Regions from separate parts of the Siminovitchia sediminis genome, predicted to be linked through region 3. Evidence: riboswitches for the same ligand, from Rfam matches in the RefSeq annotation. Region 3 holds a riboswitch; each other region holds the start of a gene.
What was found. A riboswitch is a leader RNA that binds a small molecule or an ion and turns the genes downstream of it on or off. The one in region 3 is predicted to bind thiamine pyrophosphate.
Positions count from the first base shown of each region.

Region 1 (10,179 bases), on a different contig from region 3:
TTGCCTCAGCCATTTTTACAGGGTCTTTGGCACCTGAAACAGCAGTATTTAACAGGACAGCATCTGCCCCAAGTTCCATGGCATAGGCCGCGTCTTTGGGTGAGCCAATTCCCGCATCTATAATCACAGGCACTGTCGACTGTTCAATAATAAATTTTAAATTGAGAGGGTTAAGTATCCCTTTTCCTGATCCGATCGGAGAAGCTCCCGGCATGACTGCGTGCACACCCAGTTCTTCAAGCCTTCTCGCCAATACCACATCATCTGAAGTATAGGCAAGAACAGTAAAGCCCTCTTCCAACAACAATTCTGAAGCTCTTAACGTTTCAACAGGATCCGGCAGCAGAGTACGGTCACAGCCGATCACTTCCACTTTTACCATGTCACATAATCCAGAAGCTTTCGCCAGCTTTGCAGTTCTGACAGCTTCCTCTGCCGTACTTGCTCCTGCCGTGTTCGGAAGCAGCGTATACTTTTCTAAATCCAGCATTTCCAAAAAATTTGGCTGAGAGGGTTCAAATACATTCATCCTTCTAACAGCAAACGTTAATATTTCGGCCTCCGAGACTCGTACAGCTTCTTTTTGAATCTCAAACGAAGGATATTTCCCTGTTCCCAATAACAGTCTTGACCGAAAGGTCTTTTCCCCGATTTTTAACATCTTCATCCTCCTCCAACAAAATGGATCATTTCGACTTCATCCCGATCCCTGATTGGGCGGTCATATTCTTCTTTTTGAATAATTTCTTTATTGACCTCAACAATTACAATACGTTTGGATAGTTCCAAATGCTCCAGAAGCTGCGCAATATTGGTTACCCCGGCAGGCAGCTTATAATCGTTTCCATTTAATGTAATAGTCATTCCATTCAATTCCTTTCAACTGAATGTTGTAATCGGCAGGCTTCACTATACTCTTTAGCGGCGGCATATGGTGTGGGACTGTCAAAAATTCCGGACATGATCGCTGCACCTTTTATTTGAACCTCGTGAAGTTCCTTCAAGTGAAACGGTTTGATTCCTCCTATTGCGTATATGTTGGAGGTCACCGTACCGGCAATCCTTTGTAATTCCTGAAAACCGCGGGCAGGAACCCCTTTTTTACAGTCCGTTTCAAAAACATGTCCATATATAAGCCAATCAGCGCCTGCCCCGATGGCTTCTGCAGCCTCCTTGAGCGAGTGAACCGACCTGCCGGCCTGAATATCAGGAAAACATGATTTTACTTGCTGCACTTCTAATCCATGGCCAGGAAGCTGCACTCGCTTAATTCCCGCAGCCACTGCCACATCCACCCTGTCATTCATAATCAACTTGTCTTTTTCGATGCCGGCATGGGTTAAATAACCCATGAGCTTTATGATATCCGCAGCAGTTTTTGACCTTTCCCTTATGATGAAGTAATCAACTATTGGCGCTACTTCACACATGATACCTGCAAGCTGCTTAACCTCCAGCCGGTCATTGGTAACAGCCACTAATTCCACACCATCCCCCCCTTTATAAAAATGAAAAACCACTCTCGCATAGGAAAGTGGTATGATAAGCAATACAACATATCACTTCCCTACGCAGGCGCAAACCTGATCAGGTGATAAGGGTATCAGAGTGCCACTCTTCTCTCAGTCCTTTTGAAGGATTCCCCTAGCGTTTCACATATAAAAATGTTGATTACCATTATATTACCATGAAAACAAAAATTATGGAAGTATACGAAAGTTTCTAACAATAATAGAAAAATTTTATCATTTACTGCTTAACTGCTCATAAAACTGTTCATATATCCCTGCCATTGTAAAGTCCAGATTTGTTAATCCTTTTGCCCTCCATGAAGTAATTCTCACCGTTACCAACTTATAGTCAATCGATATAAAAGGGTGGTGCTGCCTTCTTTCAGACTCCTCAGCAATCTTTTGAACAAAAGATATCCCCGTCAAATAGTCTCTAAACCGATATTTTCGGACAATCCACCTTTCATCTAAGCGTTCCCAATCTTTATACTCAGCCAATTTATTACGAATTTCCTCTTCCGTCAATCTTTCCACTATTTCCCCCTCCTTTATCCAATCAGATCATTGGACGTTTCTTTATAAACATTCTATCATTTCCTTGAAGAGATATTGAAGGAGTGACTGTATTGATTTCTCCAACCGCCAAAAAGTTCCATGGAATCCCATTATCCGTTTTAGATTTAGCTCCAATTACAGAAGGAAGTGAGGCTTCCGATTCATTCAAGAATAGTGCAGAGCTTGCCCAGCACGTTGAAAAATGGGGGTTTAACCGTTACTGGCTGGCAGAACATCACAATATGCCGGGAATCGCCAGCTCGGCTACCTCTGTATTAATCGGACATATAGCAGGTGCCACCGAAACGATGCGCATCGGGTCCGGCGGGATTATGCTGCCAAACCATGCCCCGCTTGTCATAGCGGAACAGTTCGGTACACTTGAGTCGCTGTATCCGGGAAGGATAGACCTTGGTCTTGGTCGTGCACCCGGTACCGACCAGGCTACAGCATTTGCTTTGCGCCGGACATTAAACACGGGACCTGAAGAGTTTCCCCAGCAAGTGGAAGAGCTTCAAAATTATTTTAGCGGCCATCCGGCCGGCCATGTTCGCGCCTACCCCGGAAGAGGGCTGAATATCCCTATCTGGCTGCTGGGCTCCAGTGATTTCAGCGCCAGACTGTCTGCCCTTAAAGGATTGCCATTTTCCTTCGCCAGTCATTTTGCTCCACAATATACACTGGCCGCATTGAAGTTGTACAGAGATAACTTTCAGCCTTCCGAGACACTGGAAAAGCCGCATGCCATGGTAGGTGTTAATATCATTGCTGCCGATACAGAAGAACGGGCTCATTGGCTAGCCACTTCCCAGCAGCAGCAATTCCTCAGTCTTCGGAGAAACATGCCGACAAAATTGCTGCCGCCAATTGATAATATCGATGAGGTCTGGTCACCTTACGAACGGGCAGCAGTCGAACAAACTCTTGATAGCGGCTATACATTTGTCGGTACTGCTGAAATGATTAAAGAGAAGTTGGAAGAGTTAATCGATAATACCAAAGCGGACGAAGTCATTATCAATTCACAAATATTCTATCAGAAAGACCGTTTACGTTCATATGAAATTGTAGGAGAATTGATGGAATAGAGGTCTGTACGCCAAATAAACAGAGTAAGTTCCGGATAACATATTCAGAACTTACTCTGTTTTTAAAATGAACGGATGATTGATCTCCAAGATCTTCAAACAGGGATCGTTTTGTCCGGCTCAGACTGATAGGATATTCTAGTTCCGCTGCCTTGTACGAGTACAAATGAGCGGCAGAACCAGGAAGCCTCTTGCAGTTATATTTTGCTGAAAAAACGCGAGCTTCTTTAAGAATATCGCGTTTCTAAGCCTGCTGAGTACCATCGGGCAGGGATGAATCAATTTATTCGGAAGACAAAATGAATACGTTTGAGCCGTCCCGTCCAGCTTTGCGCAAATAAACAAGTACACTAAGGACTTTCCTATTTTTTATCTCATAGCTGGGGAGTCCATGGTTTAGCTTCAACCCCTCTGCTTCCCCATTGCGCTTCTAGCCAGCCTCCCTTGAGTATCAGCTCATTTGTCTGTCCTGAACAAGGCATTTACGCATGTCTGTCAGGTTTGCCGGTCACTCATCATGCACTTCCATTTTTTTGCTTACCATACTGCTATCGCTCCGTCCGTCCTTGATTCCGTTCCAGCAATCATGACCCCTGTGTCCGGATTTCTCCAAATAATTTGCCCACGGCCAAAATTATTTGTTTCCAAAGCAATTCGTATATCATGTCCACGGCGTGCCAAGCCTTCCGCAAAATGATGGGGAAAACGATTTTCCACTTCAATTGTTTTTTCTCCAATCCACTGCCAGCGCGGCGCGTCAAGGGCAGCCTGAGGATGGAGGCCAAAATCAATAGAATTCATAATGACTTGGACATGTCCCTGGGGCTGCATAAAACCTCCCATTACACCGAAAGGACCTACAGCCTGACCTCCTTTTGTCAAAAATCCGGGGATTATGGTATGGAACGTTTTCTTTCCGCCCTCCAAGGCATTCACATGTTCCGGATTCAATGAAAAGTTGTTCCCGCGATTCTGAAGGGCAATGCCCGTACCAGGCACCACCAGACCTGAACCGAATCCCATATAGTTACTTTGAATAAAAGAAACCATATTTCCTTCTTTGTCTGCAGCAGCCAGATAGACGGTACCTCCTGCATTTGGCTCACCGGGTTCCGGCAGGCAAGCTTCCTCCGTAATCAGCCTGCGCCTCTCCTCAGCATAAGCTTCGCTTAAAATCTCCTCAACCGAATATCTCATATACTCCGGTTCTGTTACATGCTGATACCCGTCAACATAAGCGAGTTTCATTGCTTCAATTTGTTTGTGATATGTATCAAGCGATTCTTTAGCAGTAAATTCAAACCCTTTTAATATATTAAGGGCTTGGAGGGCAACAATGCCTTGGCCATTTGGCGGAATCTCCCACACATCATATCCGCGGTAATGAATACTGATCGGGTCTACCCATTCCGCCTTGTATTCCGCCAGATCCTCCTCAGTCAGGAAGCCTCCTGTTTCTTTTGCGAATGCCGCAATTTTCTCCGCCAGCTCTCCGCGATAAAATGATTCTCCATTCGTTTCGGCTATAGACCGCAAGGTATCCGCGTGATCCTGTGATCTCCAAACATCTCCCGGAGCAGGAGCATGCCCCTCTGGAGTAAATGTATCAAACCACGGTTTAAAGACATCATCCTTAAAAATCTCCTTGTACTCCACAAAGGCTTTCTTCCAAAATCGGCTTAACGTCGGTGACACCGGATAGCCTTCCTCTGCATAAGCAATTGCATCTTTCAAAACCTCTGTCAGCGAAAGCTTACCAAACCGCCTGGAAAGCTCAGCCCATGCTCCGGGCACTCCAGGAACTGTAACCGGAAGCCACCCATGCTTTGGCATTTGGTCATATCCCAATTCTTTTACTTTTTCAATGGACAAACTTTTAGGCGCCCTTCCGCTCCCATTTAACCCATGAAGTTTTCCATTCGTCCATACAAGTGCAAATGCATCTCCGCCAATCCCATTGGATGTCGGTTCACAAACTGTCAGACATGCTGCTGTTGCAATAGCCGCATCTATTGCATTACCGCCTCTTTGTAAAATTTCCAGTCCTGCCTGGGCAGCAAGAGGCTGCGAGGTAGCAACTACTCCATTCATAGCATACGCGGAATTTCTTGTTACCGGATACGGATGTGATAAATGGTTAAATTGTATCAATTGTCTCTCTCCTCCGCCTGTAGATAAGCGCTTTCAACCAAAATATCTGCTTACAATACAGGTATATTATGTCCCTCCTATCGTACCCAATTTTCGGAACATTGTCAATGTTAAAATGGACAAATAGAAAAGTAAGTTATAATATAACTTTCGAAACTAAAATAAAAATATACTATCACTTTCTATTTGTTGGATCTAGCCGATTCTTCCTTTCTATACGATTGGAAAACCCGCAGAAATTAATCACATGAATAAATATCGTAATGTTTTTCGTTAGTTATTATTGATTTTGTATGTTACATAGATTATAGTGGTCCATAACGAAAGCATTTTTTCAATATATTATACTTTTTGAAAAAAATGAACTGAAAAGGGATGGAAATCATGACAGTCGAAAATGGCCGTGAATCTGACCATATGCCAAAGATGAAACTAAATGAAACAGATAAAAGGATTATAGAAATTTTATTGGAGAACGCCCGGATCTCCTATACTGACCTTGCCAAGGAAATCGGTTTGTCCAGAGTGGCAGTACAGTCTCGCATCCAAGCAATGATTGAAGACGGAGTCATTGAACGTTTCACCGCAGTAGTCAACCCTATTAAAGTTGGTATTCAGGTGTCTGCCTTTTTCAACGTGGATGTAGAGCCTAAATATTTAAATGAAATTGCCGAGAAGCTGGCAATTCACCCTGCCGTCACAAGTCTTTATCATATGACAGGACCAAGCACGCTGCATATGCACGGAGTTTTTAAAAACATGAAGGAAATGGAAGAGTTCCTGCTTGAAACTCTTTATTCTACAAAAGGAATTATGCGTGTCGATACGCAAATGCTGTTAAAACGTTATAAAAGCAGAATGGGCTTAAAGCTTTAATGTTACGAATTTCGGGGAGGGATGAAAAATGGACTTAAAAGGATACAGAACGCTGTCAGGGGCTATGTTAAGGGTAGGTATTTTCGGATATGGCGGAGGACCGTCTGTTATCCCGTTATTCCGCCATGAAGCGGTCATACGATATAACTGGATGAGCGATAAAGAATTTGGTGAGCTGCTTGCTTTTGCAAATGCACTGCCAGGCCCCATAGCCACCAAGCTGGCCGCTCAGCTTGGCTATCAGCAAAAAGGAACTGCAGGTGCAGTTGTAGCCATTCTCTCGCATATTTTGCCTACCTCCATCGCTATAGTGGCTCTATTGGGCGCCCTATATTCGATGAAAGAATCGGTAATTGTTGCGGGAATGATTGCAGCGGTCAGACCGGTGATTGCGGTACTGCTTGGTATTACCGCCTACGAGTTTTGCGCAAAAACATGGGGCGGTCTCGGTAAAGTGATCGGGGTTGGATTCGGCGTTCTTGCCTTCCTGCTGCTCGGCGTATTGGATCTTCATCCGGCTATCGTCATTATTACCTTTTTAGCATATGGTACGGTCCATTTAAAAGTTTATAATTGGGCCAATCAAAGGTGGGAAAAAAAGAAGAAAGAGGAGAATAGAGAGGGAATGTCGTCATGATTTATTGGGATTTGTTTTGGGCCTTTTTTGTTGCCAACATTCTGGGATATGGCGGAGGTCCCGCCACCATACCTTTAACACAGCAACAAGTGGTAGACCATTACGGCTGGATGACCAATACGGAGTTTGTAGACATGCTTGCCGTTGCCAACGCCCTGCCTGGACCGATTGCCACTAAGATTGCAGCCTTTGCAGGCTACCAGGAGGCCGGCTGGCTGGGACTGATTGTTGCCACTATCGGCACAGTTGCTCCATCCGCCATTGCTATAATTGTTTTACTGAAGGTATTAAATCATTTTAAACAATCGCCCATTGTCAAAGGGATGACTATGCTTGTACAGCCAGTTATTGCGGTAATGATGATCCAGCTGACATGGCAGTTCAGTACAGTTTCTTTTGAGTCTATCGGCATGTGGCAGTCCATTTTTATCGGGCTGGTAGCACTGGTTGCCATTGTTTGGTGGAAAATTCATCCAGCCATCATGATAGTTGCCGCTTTTATTTATGGAGGAGCAGTCCTTCCGCATTTTATAGCATAACTTCCTAATCCTCCGGGGATAATACTTCAGATATGTAAAGGTAGCCCGGCGATTTGGCCGGGCCTTCCTTCTTTTCGAAGTGCATCACCACACCGAAACTGGTATGGAGGGACGAAAACCAAAAGACTGGTTAAATGTATTGCTTGTCACCCCGTCAGATCATCAGCGGCGTCCATTCCAAGCTTTGTTACATCCCTCTTAAATATTTTGGACATTACCAGCATATAGACGATACCTGTCGCCACCCAAATGACTCCTCCGATGAAAGCATCGGCATGCAGATGCGCCCAGAGGACCCCTGTTAACAAGGCACCAATCCCCGGCATAATCACGTATGAAAATACCTGTTTCGGAGTTTGGTATTGTTTCTTCTTGAAAACAAAATATCCGATTACAGACAGGTTAACGAAGGAAAAAGCGATCAGGGCACCAAAGTTGATGAGGGCAGATACTAATTCCAGACTTGGTCCCATGGCCAGCAAACTGACAAGACCGACAAATATTACATTAAACAGAGGTGTTCTGAATTTCGGGTGTACATAGCCAAACAGCTTTTTGGGCAAAACGCCATTTCTTCCCATCACATACATCAGTCTCGAAACACTGGCATGAGATGCCAGTCCGGAAGCAACAGTTGCTGCAAAAGCTCCCGATAAAAAAATGAGCTGGAACACAACACCGCCTACATACAAGGCAATTTCAGGCAGTGTATCATCCACAACATGAAATACCGAAACATCCGGAAACAGCGTTTGGGCAAAATAGGCGCCGGCAAAGAAAATCCCGCCCCCGATCAGGACAGTTAAAGCAATCGCCTTAGGCATCAAGTTGATGTCTTTTGCCTCTTCGGTATACATTGTAATCGCATCAAACCCGATAAAAGAGAAACAAACGATGGTAGCACCGGTTAAAACAGCAGCTATTTCCATATTGGCCTGGAACATTGGCTGAATAGTAAATAGTGTGCCGGTTCCCATCCCTTTATAAAGCTGTATAGAACCTAGTATCATAAAAACAACCATCAGCACCATAGTGAAAGCAACCAAAATGAAGTTTACGCCGGATGTAGACCTCATGCTGACAGCGTTGACAATAGTTACAAAGGCCACGTATGCGATCACCCATATCCAAGGAGAGGCATCAGGGAGTAAGGCTTCCATATATAACCGAATAATGACAGCGTTTACAAGAGGAAGTAGTAAATAATCAAGTAATGAAGCCCAACCTACCAAAAATCCAACTCGCGGCCCCATTGTTTCCCTTGTATAAGTGTAAGCAGATCCGGCACTCGGAAAAACTTTTACCATTTTCCCATAACTGATCGCAGTAAAAAGCATAACGATCAATCCGACTACATATGCCAAGGGGACAAGTCCGCCCGTTTGTTTCGAAACGATTCCGAAAGTATCGAATACTACAGTAGGTGTCATATAGCCTAAACCTAAAGCGACGATCGCCCATAATCCGAGTGATCTTTTCAGTGTTGTGTTTGTCCCCATTAAACGATGAGCCTCCCCCGACTTTTTTGTTTTTTTCTATAGGTTCCTGCTAATATTTTTTATTCGTTATTTCGGATTAACTGTTGGTTAATCCGAAATAACGAACGCTTACAGTGGTTTGTAATCCGGATTTTTCCATTCCAATAAAGCCGCATATTTCATGGACTCCGGATCAGTCGGCAAATAGTTTGGCAAAATCGCCTTGAATTCAAAGCCGTTCTTCAATTGGAACGTCATGACGGGATCATAGATCTCTCCGTCCACAACTTTTTGTGCGTATTGCTCTGCTGTTAATTGATCTGCATATTTATGATAATTTGGGATGCGTCCTCCAAAAAGAATACTCTCCAAATTAAATGCCTTTGCGATCGCTCTTCTCGCCTGGTAAAGACGTTTTCCTATTTTTAACCCCCTATAATCAGGGTGCACGACTACTTCAGTTCCATAAAGGTTTCTGCCTTTTGGGTTATGATTGCGAATGTATCCGTTATCTGAAATATCATCAAAAGAATGATTTACCCCATAGTCTTTTTCAAAATTCACAATGACACTTGAACATGAACCTACTATACTTCCATCATCATGCTCTACGACGACCTGACCTTCGGGAAAAATTTTAATCTGGCTCGCCAGGTGTTCCGGTTTAAATGGGATTTCCGGATCTCCAAAACCAATGACGGCCATCTTATTTACATTGTAAATGTCATCTAAAGTCATAAACCTTGCACCAATTTGCTCCAAGGCCTTTTCCAGATCCTTACTCAAAGAAAGCTCCTCCTTTCCTAAAGGGATTGTACGCAAAATGGCTTTACGTACAATCCAAAATATAATTAACCAGCATCGGCACCACATTTCAATAAAAGGTTGTTCAGCTTCCGGCTAAGAATCGTGAAGCTTATATTTGGATGTCAGGGAAATGATGCCAAGTGCTATTACATCGGTGCCGGAAAAATACAAATGGCCGGATGTACCCTTAATTGTTAGTTTTCATAAATGGATACGAATTTTTCCTCCAAATATTCCTCTAATCCGAATTTCCCGCCTTCTTTGCCCATCCCGCTTTCCTTTATTCCGCCGAATGGAGCTTGGATGACGATTGGAGTCGGATCGTTAATTCCAATAATTCCAAATTCAAGCTCTCTCATCATTCTTAATCCGCGGCCTAAATTTTTCGTATAACAATAAGCCGCCAATCCATACAAAGTACTGTTGGCTCTTTCGATAATTTCTTCTTCCGTCTCAAATGTGAATACAGGCGCAATCGGACCAAAAGTTTCTTCTGTTGCGATCACCATGTCGTCTGTGGCATTCAACAAAACTGTC
Region 1 is NZ_JBHUEO010000007.1:33,920-44,098, reverse strand. It holds gene ACFSCZ_RS04465 (thiazole synthase) at 1-667, opposite strand, end outside; gene thiS (sulfur carrier protein ThiS) at 664-864, opposite strand; gene ACFSCZ_RS04455 (thiamine phosphate synthase) at 870-1,487, opposite strand; TPP riboswitch at 1,548-1,656, opposite strand; gene ACFSCZ_RS04450 (4a-hydroxytetrahydrobiopterin dehydratase) at 1,746-2,045, opposite strand; gene ACFSCZ_RS04445 (LLM class flavin-dependent oxidoreductase) at 2,138-3,154, shown strand; gene ACFSCZ_RS04440 (gamma-glutamyltransferase family protein) at 3,692-5,245, opposite strand; gene ACFSCZ_RS04435 (Lrp/AsnC family transcriptional regulator) at 5,690-6,181, shown strand; gene ACFSCZ_RS04430 (chromate transporter) at 6,210-6,818, shown strand; gene ACFSCZ_RS04425 (chromate transporter) at 6,815-7,357, shown strand; gene ACFSCZ_RS04420 (APC family permease) at 7,504-8,856, opposite strand; gene ACFSCZ_RS04415 (GNAT family N-acetyltransferase) at 8,965-9,621, opposite strand; gene ACFSCZ_RS04410 (NAD-dependent succinate-semialdehyde dehydrogenase) at 9,837-10,179, opposite strand, start outside.
Region 1: another riboswitch for thiamine pyrophosphate. It lies ahead of ACFSCZ_RS04455 (thiamine phosphate synthase); the one in region 3 lies ahead of tenA (thiaminase II).

Region 2 (10,179 bases), on a different contig from region 3:
ACCGATAAAATGGAGTACAATGACTTGGATAAGGACATAGGCTGAAAAACCCATTGTCGTGAAGGTCATGATTTGTCCGACAAGTCCGCTTGTTCCCATCCCGGCTCCGGCTGCATTGCTTGTCATTTTCCAAATCGTAGCACCAAAAGGAGCCAAAATGATACCAGCCACTGTAGGAGGAATGAGTATAAGCGGATAGCGTATTATATTAGGAACCTGAAGCATGGACGTTCCGAGTCCGATGGCCAGTAAGCCGCCGACTTTATTTTCCCGATAGCTTGCCACAGCAAAACCTATCATCTGGGCACTGCATCCGATCGTAGCCACACCGGCTGCCAATCCGTTCAAATCGAGCATCATGGCAATGGCAGCACTGGAAATCGGTGCCGTTAGAGCTAGTCCCATCAAAGTAGCTACAATGATTCCCATGATGATCGGGCGCTGATCTGTCGCCCACATAATCCAACTGCCCAACATCGTCATGAATTCCGAAATAGGTGAACCAATAAATTTCGCCATAAGAAAACCAGTGAAAATACTTACAAAAGGAGTAACAATAATATCCACTTTCGTTTCCTGACTGACCATTTTCCCAATTTCCGTTGAAATAAGTGCAGCTACATAGCTTCCTGCAGGCCCTCCAAATGCAGCTCCTGCAGCTCCTGTACAGACAGCAGCGAAAATAACGAGCGGCGGTGCTCCAAGACCATAGGCAACAGCTACACCAATGGCTGGTCCCATAAGCCCCATGGCGATTTCTCCCATCTCAATGAAGAGAGGCCAGCCCAGCTGTTCACCGGCCGTTTTGATGATCAAACCAATAATTAATGAAGAGAAAAGTCCAAGTGCCATGTAACTTAAAGCATCTATTAAATAAGCTTTTGCAGTCATATGGACACCTTTGCGGGCTAAGAATTGTTTCATGGCGAAACCCTCCATAAGAATTGTACATAACAAGTGTAAAGACACCCATCAACTTTGTCCATGCTTTTTGTTATTGTTTGATTTTTGAAAATAATAAAGTGTCCGTATAGATCAGGCTTGATTTAATTGTCAAAAGGAAGATCCGTCTTTCTTTACGTTTGATCTCTTCTTTGGTCCTTGCTTGTTGATGGCCGTCTTTATGATTCCCATAAAAATAAAAACCCCCTGCATGGGGGCTGCTTATTCTACGATATTTACAAACAAATCTTGAGTCCGGGGACTTTCTTCGATGTACTCAGTATCTTTCAGCCACTGAATTACTTCAACCCACAAGGCCTCCGACTGGCTGCCAAACGCCTCATCTTCCGTTTCCATTTTCGGAAGCAGGACTTGCAAACTCTCTTTCTCCACTTTCTTATTCAACGGAAAATTCTCTTCATCCTGATATGTCAATAAAATATCCAATGCCTCCTGCGGATTATTCTTCATTACCTCATATCCTTTAGAGGCAGCACGCCAAAAAGCCCGGATGTTTTCTTCTTTCTCCTTCCATGTATCATCATTTGTTACGAAAAGCAATTCATAATAGCCGGGAACTCCATAATCAACAGGATTAAAATAATCTGTTTCAATTCCTTCACTTGCAAGAACAGGCACTTCATGGTTAATAAACGCCCCACTTACAGCATCTACGCGTCGGGTCGCAATGGCAGCATTAAGTTCAAATCCAATGTCTGTCATTTTCACCTTGTTCATGTCACCGCCGTCGGATTCTACTATGGTCTGTACAAGCGGCTCATTTACCGGAATGCCCGGCCAGCCGACCGTTTTACCTTCCAAATCTTTCGGACGGGTAATATCACTTTCTTTCAAAAATATAATATGGTTCAATGGGCTTCTTACAATTGCTGCTACAGATTTGACCGGTACTCCCTCTGCTCTGGCAGAGATCACATCAGGCTGATAGCTTATGCCCAAATCAATTTCTCCTGTTGCAGAAAGCTGTAAAGGGTCTGTCGGATTGGACGGAAAGCGGATATTAACTTTCAAACCTTCTTCTTCAAAATAGCCTTTTTCGATAGCAGTATATAAAAAGCTATGAACAGCATTCGGATACCAATCGAGCATAATATTTAATTCACGAAGCTGGTCATTTTCCCCTTTTCCTGCGGCGTCTTCCTGAGATTGGCCACAGGCAGCAAGGAATATACAAAATAGAATAATTACAGCTGCTCCGATTTTTTTCATTGTATACGTCTCCATTTCATTGTCATTTTTTCTAACAGTCCAACGAGCCAAAACAATACAACACCAAGTAAAGAAAGAACAACAATCGGTGCAAAAACCCCCGCTCCATCAAACTGTGTCATCATCCTTCGGCTAAAATAACCGAGTCCTGCGTCAGCCCCAAGCCACTCTCCGATAGCTGCTCCAATAACACTCAGGGTTACTGCAACTTTTAGCCCCGAATAAAAGTGCGGCAGAGCTGCCGGAAGCTCAACCTTTAGGAAGACTTGCCGTTTTGATGCCCCCATCACCCGGAGTACTTCTTTCAGATGGGAATCAGCTGACCGCAGTCCGTCAAAGGTGCTCACGGTGATCGGGAAGAATGTAATGAGTACAGTCACAGCCACTTTGCTCCAAACGGAATATCCAAACCACAGGACAAATATAGGAGCCAGGGCAATAATCGGGATGGTTTGAGAAGCTATCAAAATCGGGAAAAAAGCTTTCCTCGCTATTCCGCTTTTATGCATCCAAACGGACAGACTGACGCCAAAAACCAGAGACAGCAGCAATCCGATCACAACGATTGCCAAGGTAGCGGGCAAGTGGGAGATGAACAGGATGGACTTCAGCTCCCATAACCTGTCCAGCACTCCTGAAGGAGATGGGAGGATAAAAGGCTTTCCGTATAAGCGTGCTCCCCATTCCCAGCCAGCCAGAAGAAAGAATAGAAACCCCAGGGACAGTCCGTATTTTCTTAAAACATTCATATGGTCACCTTGTTTCTCAGATCCAACAGGAGTTTTTCTTTTAAGGATGTAAATTGGGGATCTTTTAAATCTGAGATCGTTCGCGGTCTCCCCAAAGGCACCTGAATTTCCTGGAGGTGTTTTACAGGATGCTCACCAAAAAGGAGGATCCGGTCTGAAAGAAACAAGGCTTCTTCCACATCATGAGTAATAAACAGAATGGTTTTCTTTGTTTCGTTCCATTGTTTTAGGAGCCACTCCTGCATCATCGATTTTGTGACTGCATCCAGTGCACTGAACGGTTCATCCAATAACAACAAATCAAAACCGCCCAATAATGCCCGCAAAAACGAGACCCGTTGGCGCATGCCCCCTGAAAGTTCATGGGGGTACCTTTGTTCATATCCTTTTAAACCGAAGCGATCCAGTTTGTCCAATAGTTCTTTATAAACGTTTTTACCCTTCACGCCTTTCAAAGACAACGGCAGCCGTACATTTTCCATCACAGTCATCCAGGGGAGCAGTCCGTCCTTTTGAGCCATATAACCGATATGGCCAAGCCTGTCCTCAACTGCTTCTCCGTTCACTAGAATGCGTCCTTTATCTTGGTTTTCCAGCCCGGAAATTAACCGAAATAAAGTACTTTTTCCGGAGCCGCTGGGACCCACCACACTGACGAATTCACTTTTATGAATAGTGAAACTTAATTGATCCAATATCTTTACACCTTGTCTTCTATTTTCCTTGTAGGAAAAAGTGACACCATCAAATACTAGACACTCTTCCATATTCCATCTCCTTTTTGGCGCGAGAACCCAAGAAGGCAGGTTTTGACAAAGAAAAAGAGCCGCTTCCTAATTTCAAGAAGTGGCTCTGCATGTTAAACATACATATTCCATATGTACGCATACATTCTGCGTACATGGCAAAAAAAACCACTTCCCTGCGCTGGCATTACCCAGATCAGGTTCAAGGGTTAAGGATTTCTCCTCTCTCAGCGATTCGCACCCCTAGTGTTCTCGTCCTATGTAATTATGATTCTATTCCCTTTGTACCCTAAAAACGAAAAAAAAGCAAATATTTTTATTTGATTGACTCGTTAGACACCTTTTATCGTGAAGGGAAGGGGATTCTTCTGACTTTTCATGATATGATAGAGGATGAGAAAAGATGTGAGGAGGGGTTTGATGAGATTAACAGTCTATCTGGCCGGAGAAATACACAGCAGCTGGCGGGAAGAAATTAAAGAAAAGGCCCAAACACTGCAGCTTCCAGTCGATTTTGTCGGGCCAATGGAAAATCATGACCGTTCGGATGCCATCGGCGAGGAAATTCTCGGCGAACAGCCCGATGCAATCTTCAGGGATGCGGCCGCCTCAAGCTTCAATAACTTGCGCACACAGGTACTTTTACAAAAAGCCGATTTAGTGATTGCTTTGTTCGGAGAAAAATATAAGCAATGGAATACGGCTATGGATGCCAGCACCGCTTTGGCTCTGGGCAAACCGCTCATTTTGATTCGGCCGAAGGAACTGCACCACCCATTAAAAGAACTTTCAAGAAAGGCCAATGCCACAGTAGAAACAGTCAATCAGGCCATGAAGGCATTATCCTACATCTTTGAGTCCTAACGTGAAAAGTGCAAATACCTGTCCGGCAGCGTTCACATTCAACAACAATATGGTCGACTGCGCTACGGGGCGACAGGCCATGCCCCGTCCTGTCTCCCAGCCTGCAGGGCCGTGGACTGCATGTACAGTCAAACAGAGCTGGACAAAGCAATTTTATTCAAATTTTCATTCATTTGACCTGAGGGGGCATTCCTATAAGGAACAGCCCTTTCTCCTCATATACTGGCCAATCAGAAGTTTGGCAATATGGCTAAACATTGCTGCACGGTCGACCAGTCCGTTGGTCAACACACCAACTGCGCCTTCAGTATGACGGATTTCCCTGGCATTCATGTAGTCATCCATGACAGGTCCAAGTTCTTCACCAGCCTTGAGACGATGGGCAATTTCATCCGGAAGCCTGATTCTTGCGCCTCCGGCAAATAGGGTTTCCCGGCCTCTTTCAGCAATTGCCCCCCAATTGCACAAGTATAGACCAAAAGGAGTTTCCGTCACACCTCCTTCAAGGCCGATTGCCAATCCCGCTTCATGTACTTGTGTTAAACAATGTTCGGCCCGGTTGGCCGCACCTTTCATGGTTTCTTCGTCAGAAAAAGGCTGTTCGCTGACCCCCGAGGGAGAATCTACCGAAAGCAGGGACGCTTCAATCTTTACATCTAAAAATGTCTGTTCTACAGCTTTTATTTTAGCCTTATTTTTAGAACCAATGGCCACTATCATGATTTAACCCCTCTATCATTGATTTCTGATTGTATCTACTGTTGTCTGGTCTGTAGTTTTTACTAGCCGGATTAAGAGTTCCTTGGCAGCAGCATAATCATCTACATGAATAATGGATGCTTGTGTATGGATATAACGGGAACAAATACCAATGACTGCACTCGGGACTCCCTCGTTGGATGTATGTACACGCCCTGCATCCGTTCCTCCCATGGATAGAAAATATTGGTAAGGTATATCATTGGATTCGGCTGTATCCAGTACAAATTCCCTCATCCCTGGCAGCGTAACCATGGAGCGGTCAAAAATTCTCAGCAGAACTCCTTTTCCAAGCTGGCCAAACTCTTTTTTGTCACCGGACATATCATTTGCCGGACTGGCATCCAATGCATAAAAGATGTCAGGCTGAATCATATTGGAGGCAGAAGCTGCCCCTCTTAAGCCTACTTCCTCCTGTACAGTTGCCCCCGAATATAGAGTGTTCGGAAGTTCCTCATTTTTCAGCTCTTTCAGCAGTTCGACAGCCAGGCCGCATCCATAGCGGTTGTCCCATGCTTTAGCCATTATTTTTTTGGGGTTGGCGAGAGGGGTAAACGGGCAAACCGGTACAACTTGCTGACCAGGCTTGATTCCTAGTTTTATTGCATCTTCCCGATCATCTGCGCCAATATCGATCAACATATTTTTGACTTCCATCGGCTTCTTTCTTTGTCCTTCACTGAGCAGATGGGGGGGGATAGAGCCAATGACTCCCGTTACAGGACCATTGTCGGTAATAATCTGCACCCTCTGGGCCAGCAGGACCTGACTCCACCAACCCCCAAGGGTTTGAAATCTCAGCATACCGTCTTCAGTTATTTGAGTAACGATGAAACCAACTTCATCCATGTGCCCTGCTGCCATGACTTTCGGTCCCGTCCCATACTTTACCCCGAAAATACTCCCCAAACGGTCCTGAATGATTTCATCTGAATATTTTTCAAGTTCGGTCCTCATAAAGCGCCGCACTTGATGCTCAAATCCAGGTGCCCCTGGCAATTCCGTCAGTGTCCGGAACAAATCTATTGTTTCTCTTTCCATTCGTCCTGCTCCTTTATCTGTATATTTCTTTCATTTTATTCAACTTTTATAAGATTTACCAGCGATGTTCTTTACCATTTGGAAGTATTTATTATTCCAACCTTATTTGAAATTACGGTATACTAGAGATGATGATTGATTTTGGAGGTGCTCATATGAATTGGAAAAACTTTCTACTCGGGGCAGGTGCGGGTGTTATTGCCGGCTACTATGCGAGTGAAGCTTTAAAGAAAAACTCTTTGGCATCAGGCGAAAAAGTACTTCAAACCGTAAAAGAAGCATTTAAAGATTCCGGCAGCATTGAAGGCTCCTGGATTAAATTCAGACCTGAAGAGTACGAAAAATATGCTTTAAAAACAGAAGTTTACAGAGGCGGCATTACTACCAAAGAAGATGGCGAAACAAAGCAATATGAATTTTTGGCAGACGCCCACACTGGTACAGTCATCGATGTGTACCCAGTAAATTATGCGTAAATAAAAAAATATTAAACTATCAACAAAAAACAGGTGGCTTTTTTCATGGCTTCACCTGTTTTTTGCTTTGCGCTATTTCCTTTTCACCTCTTGGAGAACCTTCCCATTCTGATCCCATTTGACGGCCCTGAAGCAGGCATCATGATAAAAGACAAACCAGCTTTCCGCTTCCATTTCGGCAGGGATCCATTTCAGCTTAGCGCGTATCGAATCCATCGGGTAATCATCATAGGCAGTTACCCATAGAGCGTTCTGATGCGCATGAGTAGGCATGATATCCCCCATATGAACTGCTCTCTGTCCGTTATTTTCGATTGTAATCATACTATGCCCTGCACTGTGGCCTCCCGTATGGATCATTGTGATGCCTTCTGCAACAGTAAATATACCTGTAAACGTTTTCACTTGTTCGGCAACGGGTTCCCAATTTTCTTTCCAATATGTATTCCTCGACCGAATATTCGGGTTACGCATTTCATCCCATTCAATTTGTGATGTATAAATGACTGCATTGGGAAAAACGGTGGCAAACCTATCTCCTTTACGCTTGGTTAAACCGCTTGCGTGATCAAAATGCAGATGAGTCATACATATGATATCAATATCTGCGGGTGATAATCCCAACTCTGCAAGTGACATTTCTATTTGGGACTCTTCGGTCACTCCAAAATTGCGAATTTGTTTTTCGGACATTTTACCTTTTCCTACGCCCGACTCTATTAAAATGTTTTTGCCGTTGATTTGAAGATGAATAGGATCTGACCGCAATTCTATGCGATTTCTTTCATCTGCCGGGTATCGTTTGGACCAAAGCGGTTTGGGCACCACACCAAACATGGCACCGCCATCCAGGCGGGTATTCCCCCCGTTCAGCCAAGTCAGTGCAGCCTCTCCGATTTGAATGGTATCCAACCTGTTCACCTCTCTTCTCCTTCAATGATCTTCACATGACAAGGATAGAAAAAATAAATCCCCATACAATAATTATACTACATGGCAAAAAGGAGGATGATTATGCCGCTTTCTTACCACGATCAAATTGGACTGTTAAAGGATATTATGGTCAATCATTTGGAAGACCTGCAAGGATCTGTTTCGGAGTGCACTCAAATCGGCAGGCTGGTCAAATCCCTGTTGGCCAATCAGGAGGTTCATCCTGAATTGACCCCTGTGCTGGAAGAAATATATTTCTATTGCCAAACCGGCTCCCGAACGAAAGATTTAACGGGTCATATAGACAGTCATCAGGAACATCTGTCGCATTGGATCGGAAATATCGATCAATACACTTAAGCGATCGTTTCCAGGTAGCCTACCCAGAAGTCCATTTCCTGATAACGTTGGCGGTTTTTATGCATGCCGATGGTTTGCAGCGTATAGGCAGTCACGTACCATTTCATTCGGAGCTGAAGATGCTCTGAATCGGTAATACCATATTTCTTAAACCAGGACGGCCAATCATTTTTGGGAATATACAAATATAGAAGGGGGCCGATATCCATTGCCGGATCTGCAATCGTTGCGCCATCCCAATCAATCAGGTAGATTTCATCCGTGTCTGACAGCAGCCAATTGTTATGGTTTACATCCCCATGGCAGACGGTAAACGTCTCGTATTGAACATTGGCAAGCTCCCTTTGCAGAAATTTCAATGACTGTTGAATATCCGGAATAGACATTAATTCGGCATCGAGACCTGAGATGACTTCAGCAAGCATCATTTCCGGTTTGTAAGGTGATTTTCCAAGACGGCCCAGCATAGTAAGCAGAGGACTGGACTCGTGTATCTTTTTCAGCAGCTTCGCAACACCATCCCGGGTCATTTCTTCCGGTTTGAATTCACGGCCGCTTAAACACTCCTGTGCTGTGATTACATCTCCATTTTCCATTCTTTTGGTCCAAACGAGCTTGGGAACGATTCCCTCAGCAGACAATACGGCTAAAAAAGGAGAAGAGTTCCACTTCAAAAAGAGTTTCTCATTATTCTTGGAAGCAAAGAAAGCCTTCCCTGTCGCTCCGCCGGCGGGGATAATCTCCCAGTCGTGCTCTAATAAATGTTTCACCGTCATTCACCTTCAATAAATACCGGAGGCACTTCTCCGTTCATTCTGTAGAAAGAAAAAAGACAGCTATTGGATATACGAGAATACAACAATAGCCATCCTTCCTTAAAGTTTACCGCGAACCGACTTTTTTCGTCAAGACCCAATCCTTGGTTACTTGTTTTTCCGGTACATTTCTTAACTATTGTCAGTCGGATCTCTTTGCGCTTGTCTTTACGCATTGTTCGAGCAATGCTTTGGCAGCCTTAAATTGCATAAGCTTCATCGGGGAATGATACGACCGCAGTTCTTGAATCCATGCCTCATAATGTTGTCTGTCTACAATCCGAATGTCAGCTGGAACATCAGGATAGGTAATATAGCTGTTCTCTGAAACTATGATTTTTTCAATAGGCCATTCAATGCCTCTGGCCCGGAAAATCTGGGCTGCTATATTTTCCATTCTCCGAAGCGGCAAGACCGGATTAAGAACTTTCTCTTCTTTATTTCTATAACTCTTCTTCCAGAAATGTTCATGTGTCCCGATATATAGAGCCTCTTCTCCATCCTCCAAAAACACCATACAGACCAGCTTGGAAGGAAGGAGCATATAAACATCAAGCTGTATTCTGGCTTTTTTCAGCTGCATTACAGGAGTATACATCAGCATAAATGAATCCGGAAATCGCTGAACAAGTTTCCGAAGGCGCGAATCTGAATATATGCCTGAATGGGGATAGGACTTCTTAAATACAGTTGAGCTAGCCCATTTAATTTGCGAAACAAAGAGCTGATCCAGAAATGCCTGTTTCAGCTCATTTCGTTCAAGTACGTTGGCCGTTGAGTCCAGTATAGAGTCCCATCGCCTTTTTTTCAGTCTTACAAATAATGAGGTGTAGTGGGATAAATCAACTTCATATCGAGAAATATAATCATTCAATTTAATGAGCTGCGCCATTTTCCTTTATGCAACCTCTCTTTTTCTATACGAGCGGAAAACACTCGGCTTTTTCATACTTTGGTAACTTTTGCGGGTGAGTTCGGTAAAGTACCACCTCTTTGATGGAAAAAACAGTATCAGGCAAGCACGAGAAAACACTTTCTTCGAGAGCCTTCATCTGAAATTTCCTTTCACTCACCCAGCTTCTGGCAATGGTAATATGCGGTTTAAACGGCCTTGTTTCCAGTTGAAATCCGGCTTTTCCGCATGCCGTATAAACATGATCACGTACACGCCTTAGAGATGCACTATCTTTTGTATTGACCCAGAGAATTCTTGGTGCATCTTGACGTCCGAATGTCCCTGCATGGTTTAGGCTCAGTTGAAAGG
Region 2 is NZ_JBHUEO010000019.1:64,768-74,946, reverse strand. It holds gene ACFSCZ_RS08660 (PTS sugar transporter subunit IIC) at 1-924, opposite strand, end outside; gene ACFSCZ_RS08655 (ABC transporter substrate-binding protein) at 1,165-2,172, opposite strand; gene ACFSCZ_RS08650 (ABC transporter permease) at 2,169-2,921, opposite strand; gene ACFSCZ_RS08645 (ABC transporter ATP-binding protein) at 2,918-3,688, opposite strand; TPP riboswitch at 3,824-3,922, opposite strand; gene ACFSCZ_RS08640 (YtoQ family protein) at 4,088-4,531, shown strand; gene ACFSCZ_RS08635 (DUF84 family protein) at 4,724-5,251, opposite strand; gene ACFSCZ_RS08630 (M42 family metallopeptidase) at 5,267-6,331, opposite strand; gene ACFSCZ_RS08625 (PepSY domain-containing protein) at 6,487-6,807, shown strand; gene ACFSCZ_RS08620 (YtnP family quorum-quenching lactonase) at 6,880-7,719, opposite strand; gene ACFSCZ_RS08615 (YtzH-like family protein) at 7,822-8,100, shown strand; gene ACFSCZ_RS08610 (phosphotransferase) at 8,097-8,870, opposite strand; gene ACFSCZ_RS08605 (NERD domain-containing protein) at 9,058-9,807, opposite strand; gene thpR (RNA 2',3'-cyclic phosphodiesterase) at 9,833-10,179, opposite strand, start outside.
Region 2: another riboswitch for thiamine pyrophosphate. It lies ahead of ACFSCZ_RS08645 (ABC transporter ATP-binding protein); the one in region 3 lies ahead of tenA (thiaminase II).

Region 3 (10,179 bases):
TGGGACCTGAGGGAGCTTTGTATGCAGCGATATTTGATGCAGGTGTGGACGTAACGATTTGGACCGTCGGAGTGATTTTACTGCAAAAAAATCGAAAGTTTGCTTTACACACTTTAAAATCCATGGTTAATATTCCGACAGCAGCGATTCTGGCCGGTCTGCTCGTTGCTTATTTCTAAATACAGCCTCCCCAAATCATAGTCGGCTTGGCAGACCGACTGGCTGCTTTGGCTGCTCCGCTTGCCATGTTTTATATTGGAATGATGATTATGGGTCTGCAGCGTGGACATATAAGGCAAACCGTACCGCATATGTGGGTGCCGATCGGTGTAAAACTGATTTTGTTACCTATGGCCACCATCTTTATGATTCATTTCTTTACTATTGATACAGTTTTAATTCAAGCAGTTCTCATCCAGTCGATGATGCCGACCATTACTTTGGCTTCCATCTTGTTTGCCAAGTATTCTGCAGATGAACAGATGGGGGCATTAACAACCGTTTTTTCTACCATCTTGGGATTAATCACGATTCCTTTCATGGTATATGTGATGAGTCTGTTTATAAACTGACTTGCTTTTTTAAAGATTCATGCTATAGTGGACGTATAGATGAAACTTCCTTTTCGTTTATGTAAGTTTATGAAAAATATATAATCTTGTCTGCTAGGGGAGCGTTAAGCTGAGAGAAATCTTTGATGGATACCCTTTGAACCTGATCTGGTTTATGCCAGCGTAGGGAAGCAGGCTGAGTATATCTTTGGTTTTTTCGATATCGCAGCCGCTTCCTGTTGGGAGCGGTTTTTTTGTGTTTCTTAAAACATAGGCGAAAAGGGAGGCAATAACTAAAAGGAGCTGTTCATGGATGCAAGTAGAAAAGAAGTTGTTTACGGACAGGCTTTATGAAAATGCCAAGGAGATTTGGGAGAAGAGTTATAGACACCCTTTTGTACAAGAAATCGGACAAGGGACGCTGGATGAACAAAAATTTATCTACTATATGAAACAGGATTATGTTTACTTAATTGACTATGTGAAATTATTTGCCATTGGTGTCCAAAAAGCCAAAGATGTGGAAACGATGAACCGTTTTGCCCATTTGCTGCACGAACACTTACATTTTGAAATGGAGCTTCATCGGCAATATGCTGAAGAATTTGGGATATCGCGCCAAGAGTTAGAAGATACAGAGCCGGCTCCGGTAAATCTCGCTTATACGAGATACATGCTGAACGTGGCACACAACGGCACTTTGGCTGAATTAATTTCTGCACTGCTTCCTTGTGCATGGCATTATTCGGAAACAGGCAGACGTTTAAAAGAGCGATATCGTGAAGGATTATCATTGAACCCTTATAAAAAGTGGATTGAGACCTATGCCTCCGAACAATTTGGTGCATTAGGTGAGTGGTTGATTCAGCTGCTGAATGATCTGACAGAGGGTAAACCGGAACGTGAACTGGCAGAGCTTGAAAAGCATTTTATCATTACATCCAAATACGAATACCTATTCTGGGATATGAATTATCGCCTGGAAAATTGGGAACTGTAAAAGGGTTTTTGCAGGGGATAGACTCTTTAAGAACTAACTCTTCACTCTATTTTTTAAATATTTTGACTTCACTTTATGTTTTACTGCAATATATAAATCATCAGACTGGAGGATCATTTATGAAAACAGCACTTACCATTGCAGGCTCTGATTCTGGAGGAGGGGCCGGCATACAGGCCGATCTTAAGACTTTTTCTGCATGTGGTGTCTTTGGAATGTCTGCTATTACTGCTGTAACAGCCCAGAATACAGTAGAGGTCAGATCTGTCCAAAACATCGATTTGTCTGTCATCCGGGATCAAATCGCGGCCGTGTTTGAAGATATTGATGTAGATGCTGTTAAAATAGGAATGTTAGGGAATTCCGATATTATTCAGACAGTTTCAGATACGCTGAAAGTTTATCAACCCAAATATCTTGTCATTGATCCTGTCATGGTGTCGAAAGGTGGCCACCACTTACTCGAAAAGGAGGCTGTGGCGACACTATCAAACCTTCTGCTTCCAATGGCTTCACTTGTCACACCAAATATTCCGGAAGCAGAAGTATTAACGGGGAACCGTATACAATCGGAATCGGATATGTATGAAGCTTGCAGGAAGATTCTTTCAAAAGGGCCGGAAGCTGTCCTGATTAAGGGAGGACACTTAAAAGGGGATCCCACGGATGTATTTTATGACGGAAATGAATTTAAAGTTTTTCAGGGAAGAAGGATCGAAACAAAAAATGTGCACGGAACTGGATGTACGCTTTCATCTGCCATCACAGCCCAGTTGGCGAAAGGGGCAAGTATGCCGGAAGCCATTCAAATCGCAAAAGATTATATTACCCGGGCTATAGAGAAAAGTCTTGACATTGGACATGGCCATGGACCGGCACACCATTTTCACCCTTTTTATGATGTGAAGAATGAAGATGAAAGGATGAAACATCATTCACTGAACAACAGCTTATCTGCTTCTCCTTAACACAATGTATCGATTTGAAAGGATTTAAAAGTATGAAGTATAACAACAAACATCAATTATATTTAGTAACTGAGGAAGATATGCCCCTGCAGCAGCTCATGACTATCATTAAAGATGCCGCAGCAGGAGGCGCTGGGATCGTCCAATTAAGGGAAAAGAATCTTGACAGTAAATCTTTTTACGAGAAGGCGTTATCTTTAAAAAAATTTCTTGATGAGCTCTCCATACCGCTGGTCATCAATGACCGTGCAGACATTGCTCTGGCTGTAGGGGCAAACGGTATTCATTTGGGGCAAAGTGACCTCCCATTAGATGTCGTCAAACAAATCGTACCTGATTCGATGATGATCGGCATTTCTGCCCATAACGAAGAAGAAGCTGTTTTGGCAGAAGAAAAAGGGGCGGATTATATTGGAGTCGGCTCCGTTTTTCCAACATCATCCAAAGCTGATGCGGATCGGCTTCCAGAAGGAATGCTGGCCCGTATAATCGATGCCGTATCCATACCGGTAGTGGCCATCGGAGGTATTCATATAGAGAATTCCGGCCAATTACAGGAATACGATCTTGACGGCATAGCGGTCATATCGGCCATAACAAGAGCTGAAAATCCCAAATGGGCTGCGCAGCAGCTGTTAAAAAATGCATTTGGGGCTGTAAATGTCCAGCAATGAGAAGCACTGTGGATGGCGGAAACCTTTAATAGGGGGCTCCTCTTATAGTGCGTTGCACAAGAACATCTTGTCCTTCGGGCCGGTACGTCTACTATTTTAATACAAATATACGAGAATAGTTTTTTTCTTCCTTTCACAATAAAAAGGGCTGGCTCATCTTGAGCCGGTCTCTTTTTTGTGAATAGTTTCGAAAACCGAAATATTATGCTTGTAAAATGGCAGACTTCCTTATATGTTAGAAGAGTCAGTATCGTAATGTATTTCTTGGGGTGAAACAAATGAGAAAAGAAACCCATGTTCCAAAAAGCAAATTATGGACAAAATCATTTACATTGCTTGTTCTCGCTAATTTTTTTGTTTTCATGAGCTTCCAGATGCTTATTCCAACATTGCCCCCATATGTAAAAGCCATGGGCGCCTCAGGATTCGAAGTAGGCCTGATCACAATGGTATTTTCAATCGGAGCGATTTTAATCAGGCCGTATATCGGGTATCTGCTGGAGTTCAGCCAACGGCGGAGGCTCATACTCATTGGAGCTTGCGGCCTGCTGTTTGTCACTATTTTGTACCCATTCACCCAGATGGTCATGATTCTTTTGCTGTTTCGCTTAATTCATGGCTTTATGTGGGGATGGTCTTCCACTGTTAATGGAACCGCAGCGGTGGATCTCGTTCCCAACGACAGGATCGGGGAGGGGATGGGTTATTTCGGGCTTGCTATTACAGTTGGTATGATCATCGCACCCAGTCTGGGCATCTATGTATATCAAAACTATACTTTTGGGGCTTTAATTACCATATCTGCCATTTTGGGAGCCATTGCACTTTTCTTTTTTTCCATCATAAAATATGAAACTCCTGAAAGCATAAAAAAAGCAGATAAACAAAACATCCGTTTTTCGATCTCTGGATCACTGATTGAGAAATCGGCAATATTCCCTGCCTTTATTACACTGATGGCTACGTTTGGCTATGGAACCATCGTTACATTTATTGTCATATTTTCTGAGGAGCGGGGTATTGAACAAATTTTCCTCTTTTATTTATTAAATGCCGCAATAGCGACTTTGGTACGGCCCATTACAGGAAAATGGTTTGACCGTAAAGGGCCTAAGCTTTTGGTGATTATTTGTGCAGCCCTTGCATTCGTGTCCATGTGGACATTATCCTTATCTGCCAGTTGGGTGGGGATCGCAGTGTCCGGTTGTTTATTCGGGGCAGGATACGGTTCATTGCTTCCGGCTCTTCAAGCCTGGGTGCTTGCAAAAACCCCAAATGAGAGGAGGGGCGTTGCCAATGGTATGTTTTATTCAGCTATTGATGTGGGAATCGGGGCCAGCGGTCTAGTTTTTGGTATTGTTGCTTTGTTTGTGAATACGGGACAATTATTTCAGATCTCAAGTTTTCTATTCATCGCAGTCATCGCATGTACGGCATTTTCCGGCAGTCAGGCATCGTTAAGGTCATCCAAAAGATTAAAGCATGGTGTCGATATGGACAGGTGACAATTGTCCCGGATTGGAGTCATTTATCTAAGTCTATCGGATGGTGACGAATGTAACAGCATGACATAGAAATGTAATAGAACATAAACAGTTCTGTTATTGGTTTGATATGTTCCTCTGTTAGAGTAGGCATCGTTAGCGATTTCCGACTAACAAAAAAGGGAGGAACAAAAATGAGAAAGAAGATCTTTGCATTTTTTACAGGAGCCGTCATGGCAGGGGCTATGGCAGGAGGGGTATCAGCATCTGCTGCAACCTATGAGGTACAGCAAGGAGATTCGCTCTGGAGTATCTCTCAAAAACACGGTACGACGGTTGAGGAATTGCAATCGTTAAATAACCTTTCCGGCAATATCATTTTTCCAAAACAGCAGCTACATATTTCTGAACCAACTGCAGGAAATGTAGACAATAATAAAGAAGTTTATACTGTTAAGGCGGGGGATTCGTTATGGAAAATCTCCCAAGCTTATGGAATTCAAGTGAATCAATTAAAGGCTTGGAATCAGCTTTCTTCGGATCTTATTCATCCGGGCCAGGAGCTGGCTGTTAACGGGACACCCGATTCCACAAATGCCGTTCCGGCCCAGGCTGCTGCGCCAGCACCTGCTTCTGTACCAGCGCCGGTGCAAAAAGAAACAGCTCAACCAAAGCCTGAGCAACCGGCAGCTCCAGCGGCACAAGCTACAACTGCCGATACAAAAGCTGAAGGAAAAGAAATGACGGTAACTGCAACTGCCTATACAGCATATTGCAACGGCTGCTCAGGCGTGACAGCGACAGGTATCGATCTTCGTTCCAATCCTGGCCAAAAAGTCATTGCAGTGGATCCGTCTGTGATTCCTCTTGGCTCCAAGGTGCACGTCGAAGGATATGGAACAGCTATTGCCGGTGACACTGGAGGAGCGATCAAAGGAAACAAAATTGATGTTTTTGTTCCATCTAAATCCGATGCCCTTCAATTTGGTGTCAAGAAAGTTAAAATCACTGTGTTAAATGAATAAACTTCTGATGAGAGACCTGACCTTTTCCGGTGAGGTCTTTTGTTTTATTTCAAATGAAATGGGGGTACGATATTGGAAAGGAGGAATCATGATGAATAGGGGATTGATAGGCGTATATGCATCTGAAGAAGAAGTCATCAACGTAATTAAGACTTTTCTCTTGGAAGGGTTTAGTGAAGAAAACTTTTCAATATTATCCGTGGATCGGTCTAAAGCTGATATGATCGAAAGAGAAACTCATGTGCATCAAACACCTGTTGCAAGCGAAGAGGCTTATGGAATCATCAGTGGTTTTCTGACAGGAATCAGCGGAGGTTTTGCTGTGCCGGGGCTGACTGTTCCGGGACTGGGACCTATCATTGCCGCTGGTCCTTTGGCATCTTGGATTGAAGGAAAATCCCATGAAAATGTAAAAGACCTGCTGATAACATCCGGATTAGACGAGGAGGAGGCTGAAAGGTATGCGGATGAATTAAATAACGGAAAAATCATTTTATTTTATGAACAGGGTGTTTCTGATTAAATGATCTTGCAAAGAAACAGTAACTTTCCGATAATGGAATATAAAGACGCACCCCTGTCTTAACGTTTATCTGCTGTGCGTGCCATGTGAAGGAGAGTAGAACATGAAAAATATAAGCAAATCCATACCTGTGGGAAAAAAGCGCCAAGATCTGAGAAAACGCAGGGTTTTGCTTATGCTCCTCATTCCTTTTGTATTCTTTTTGCTCCTTATTTCATATTTGGACGCCAATCAAAATGAAGAAGAGGATTTTCTCCGCAGTGAAGTTCCCGCAGAATTTATTCCTATATATAAAGCAGCTGAACGTGAATACGGTGTTCCATGGTATTTACTGGCTGCACATCACCGGGTTGAAACCATTTTTTCAACAATGGAGCCGATGATTTCTCCGGTAGGGGCAGAGGGTCATATGCAGTTTATGCCATGTACTTTTGTGGGATGGTCACATCCAACATGTGAAGGGCTGGGGGCCGGAAATATTCCTGAGCATGAAAAAACAGATCCGGATATTATTGAAAAGTACGGCGGGTATGGCGTAGATGCCAATGGTGATGGTATAGCGGATCCTTGGGATATTGAAGATTCTATTTTTACAGCAGCCCATTACTTGGCCAAAAATGGAGCTGCTGACGGAAATATAGAAAAAGCTGTTTTTGCCTATAATCACAGTGAACAGTATGTAGAAGAAGTACTTTATTTTGCTCAGAAATTTCAAAAAATCGAACATAAAACGGGAGCTGTCAGCTCCCGTCCATAAGGCAATAACCAACAATTATCTGCTTTTCGAAACAGCGCCCATGATAAGGCTGAGGACCAATACAAGGATAATCGAACCAATGAGCGCAGGAACAATGGCCATGCCTGCCACCGTCGGCCCCCAATCTCCAAATAACGCTCCGCCAATCCATGCACCGACTATACCAGCTATAATATTACCTATAATTCCTCCGGGTACATCTTTTCCCAAAATTAATCCTGCTAACCAACCTATGATTCCACCAATAATCAGGTATAAGATAAAACTCATCACCCATCATCTCCTTCTAGTAAAATTAATAGTTTTGGCTTCTGGTATATTGCCTTGGTTATATTATTTCCTGCAGAAGGAAAGGATAAACATTTTTTGATCATCCCATCGGACATGATGTTCTCTGATTGTTTTGAAGGGAAGGCAGGCAGATTGCAAAAAATCTCTAGGCTTTGATGTTTTTTAGATTGATAGCAAGTCTGTTGATAAGAATTAGTTATCGTATTCAATAACTTTCTTATTATTTACTTATGTCCAGTAATGTAATATGATAAATATGTGAACAGAGCCAATTCTGTACAGGGGTTGGCAGATGTTGGTCGGAGAGAGAAACTATGATCAAAAGGGGTAATTGAAATGGCAGAAACAAAAAACGACATTTTTAAAGCCCGCTCTTCTTTTGAACTTGACGGCAAACGATACCATTATTATCGTTTGGCGGCATTGGAAGAAGCAGGTGTGGCATCTATCTCACGTTTGCCATATTCCATTAAAGTGCTATTGGAATCTGTCTTGAGACAATACGATGGCCGTGTGATTACAAAAGAGCATGTTGAAAACTTAGCGAAATGGGCTACCGGAGAAGTTCAGGATGGGGAAGTCCCATTCAAGCCTTCACGCGTGATATTGCAAGACTTTACGGGGGTTCCGGCAGTGGTTGATTTGGCAGCCCTCAGAAAAGCAATGGCAGATCTTGGGGGAGACGCGGAGAAAATAAACCCTGAAATACCTGTTGATTTGGTCATTGACCACTCCGTACAGGTTGATACGTATGGATCCCCTCAAGCTTTGCAAGTAAATATGGATTATGAGTTTGAGAGAAATGCCGAGCGCTATGAGTTCCTAAGCTGGGCTCAAAAAGCTTTTAATAACTATCGTGCAGTGCCTCCGGCAACTGGAATTGTTCACCAGGTAAACCTGGAATATCTTGCAAATGTGGTTCACTCCATTGAAACTCCGGATGGAGATTATGAAGCATTTCCTGATACTTTAGTTGGTACGGATTCCCACACGACGATGATTAATGGTATCGGTGTCCTTGGATGGGGTGTCGGCGGTATTGAAGCAGAAGCAGGAATGCTTGGCCAGCCTTCTTACTTCCCGATTCCTGAAGTCGTAGGCGTGAAACTGACAGGTGAATTGCCGAACGGTGCTACGGCAACAGACTTGGCATTAAAAGTAACGAATGTATTGCGCACACACGGGGTAGTAGGCAAGTTTGTTGAATTCTTTGGAGACGGCGTTGCCACATTACCTCTTGCCGATCGCGCTACAGTAGCTAATATGGCTCCGGAATACGGTGCTACATGCGGATTTTTCCCTGTAGATGATGAGACATTAAATTATCTTCGCCTGACAGGCCGTCCTGAGGAACAAGTGAAGCTTGTAGAAAAATACCTGCGTGAAAATGATATGTTCTTCACAGTCGATAAAGAGGAGCCTGTCTACAAAGATATTGTCGAAATCAATCTTTCTGAGATTGAAGCCAATCTTTCGGGTCCAAAACGTCCGCAGGATCTTATTCCACTTTCTCAGATGAAGAGCACATTCAAAGAAGCTTTGAGTGCACCGGTCAGCAACCAAAGCTTTGGCTTGGATCCTGCAGAAATTACAAAAGAAGCAAAGGTGCAATTTTCGGACGGCTCTGAAGAAGTGATGAAGACAGGTGCTATCGCGATTGCGGCAATTACAAGCTGTACAAATACATCTAACCCATATGTCATGTTAGGGGCCGGACTTCTTGCTAAAAAAGCCGTCGAAAAAGGGCTTCATGTGCCGAAATATGTTAAAACATCTTTGGCGCCGGGTTCAAAAGTCGTAACAGGTTATTTGCGTGACGCAGGCTTGATGCCGTATATGTCCAAACTTGGGTTCGACCTTGTAGGATACGGCTGTACGACTTGCATCGGAAATTCCGGTCCATTAAAGGATGAAATTGAAAAAGCCATTATTGAAAACGACCTTCTTGTTACGTCTGTTCTTTCCGGAAACCGTAACTTTGAAGGACGCATTCACCCGCTTGTAAAAGGAAACTATCTTGCTTCGCCGCCGCTTGTTGTTGCTTATGCGCTTGCGGGAACTGTGGATATTGATTTGTCAACAGAGCCGATCGGTAAAGATAAAGACGGCAATGACGTCTTCATGAAGGATATTTGGCCCAGCAAAGAAGAAGTTGCCGAAGCGGTTAAAAAGACAGTGACACCTGAGTTGTTCCGTAAGGAATATGAGCACGTATTCAGCGACAATAAGCGTTGGAACGAAATAAAAACAAGCAATGAACCGCTTTACAACTGGAATGATGACTCAACGTACATTCAAAATCCGCCGTTCTTTGAGAACTTATCCAAAGAGCTTGCTACCATAAAGCCGTTAAAAGATATGCGTGTCGTCGGCAAATTTGGTGATTCTGTGACAACAGACCATATTTCTCCGGCTGGTGCTATCGGAAAAGATACTCCTGCAGGAAAATATCTGCTTGAGCATGGTGTTCAGCCGCGTGACTTTAACTCCTACGGTTCACGTAGAGGAAATCATGAAGTCATGATGCGCGGCACATTTGCCAATATTCGAATCAGGAATCAGATTGCCCCCGGTACTGAAGGCGGCTACTCCACTTATTGGCCTACAGGAGAAGTGGGCTCCATGTACGATACATGCATGAAATATAAAGAAGACGGAACTGGTCTGGTTGTTATTGCGGGCAAAGATTACGGAATGGGATCATCCCGTGACTGGGCAGCAAAAGGGACCTCCCTTCTTGGAATCAAAACAGTTATTGCTGAAAGCTACGAGCGTATCCACCGATCTAATCTTGCGATGATGGGTGTACTTCCATTGCAATTTAAAAAGGGTGAGAACGCAGAAGTTCTTGGCTTAACAGGCAAAGAAGTCATTCATGTACAGATTGATGAAAAGGTTAAGCCCCG
Region 3 is NZ_JBHUEO010000017.1:77,080-87,258, reverse strand. It holds gene ACFSCZ_RS07785 (AEC family transporter) at 1-179, shown strand, start outside; gene ACFSCZ_RS07780 (AEC family transporter) at 207-572, shown strand; TPP riboswitch at 658-758, shown strand; gene tenA (thiaminase II) at 865-1,551, shown strand; gene thiD (bifunctional hydroxymethylpyrimidine kinase/phosphomethylpyrimidine kinase) at 1,671-2,519, shown strand; gene thiE (thiamine phosphate synthase) at 2,552-3,193, shown strand; gene ACFSCZ_RS07760 (MFS transporter) at 3,472-4,698, shown strand; gene ACFSCZ_RS07755 (3D domain-containing protein) at 4,872-5,702, shown strand; gene ACFSCZ_RS07750 (general stress protein) at 5,794-6,225, shown strand; gene ACFSCZ_RS07745 (lytic transglycosylase domain-containing protein) at 6,329-6,982, shown strand; gene ACFSCZ_RS07740 (GlsB/YeaQ/YmgE family stress response membrane protein) at 6,998-7,252, opposite strand; gene acnA (aconitate hydratase AcnA) at 7,610-10,179, shown strand, end outside.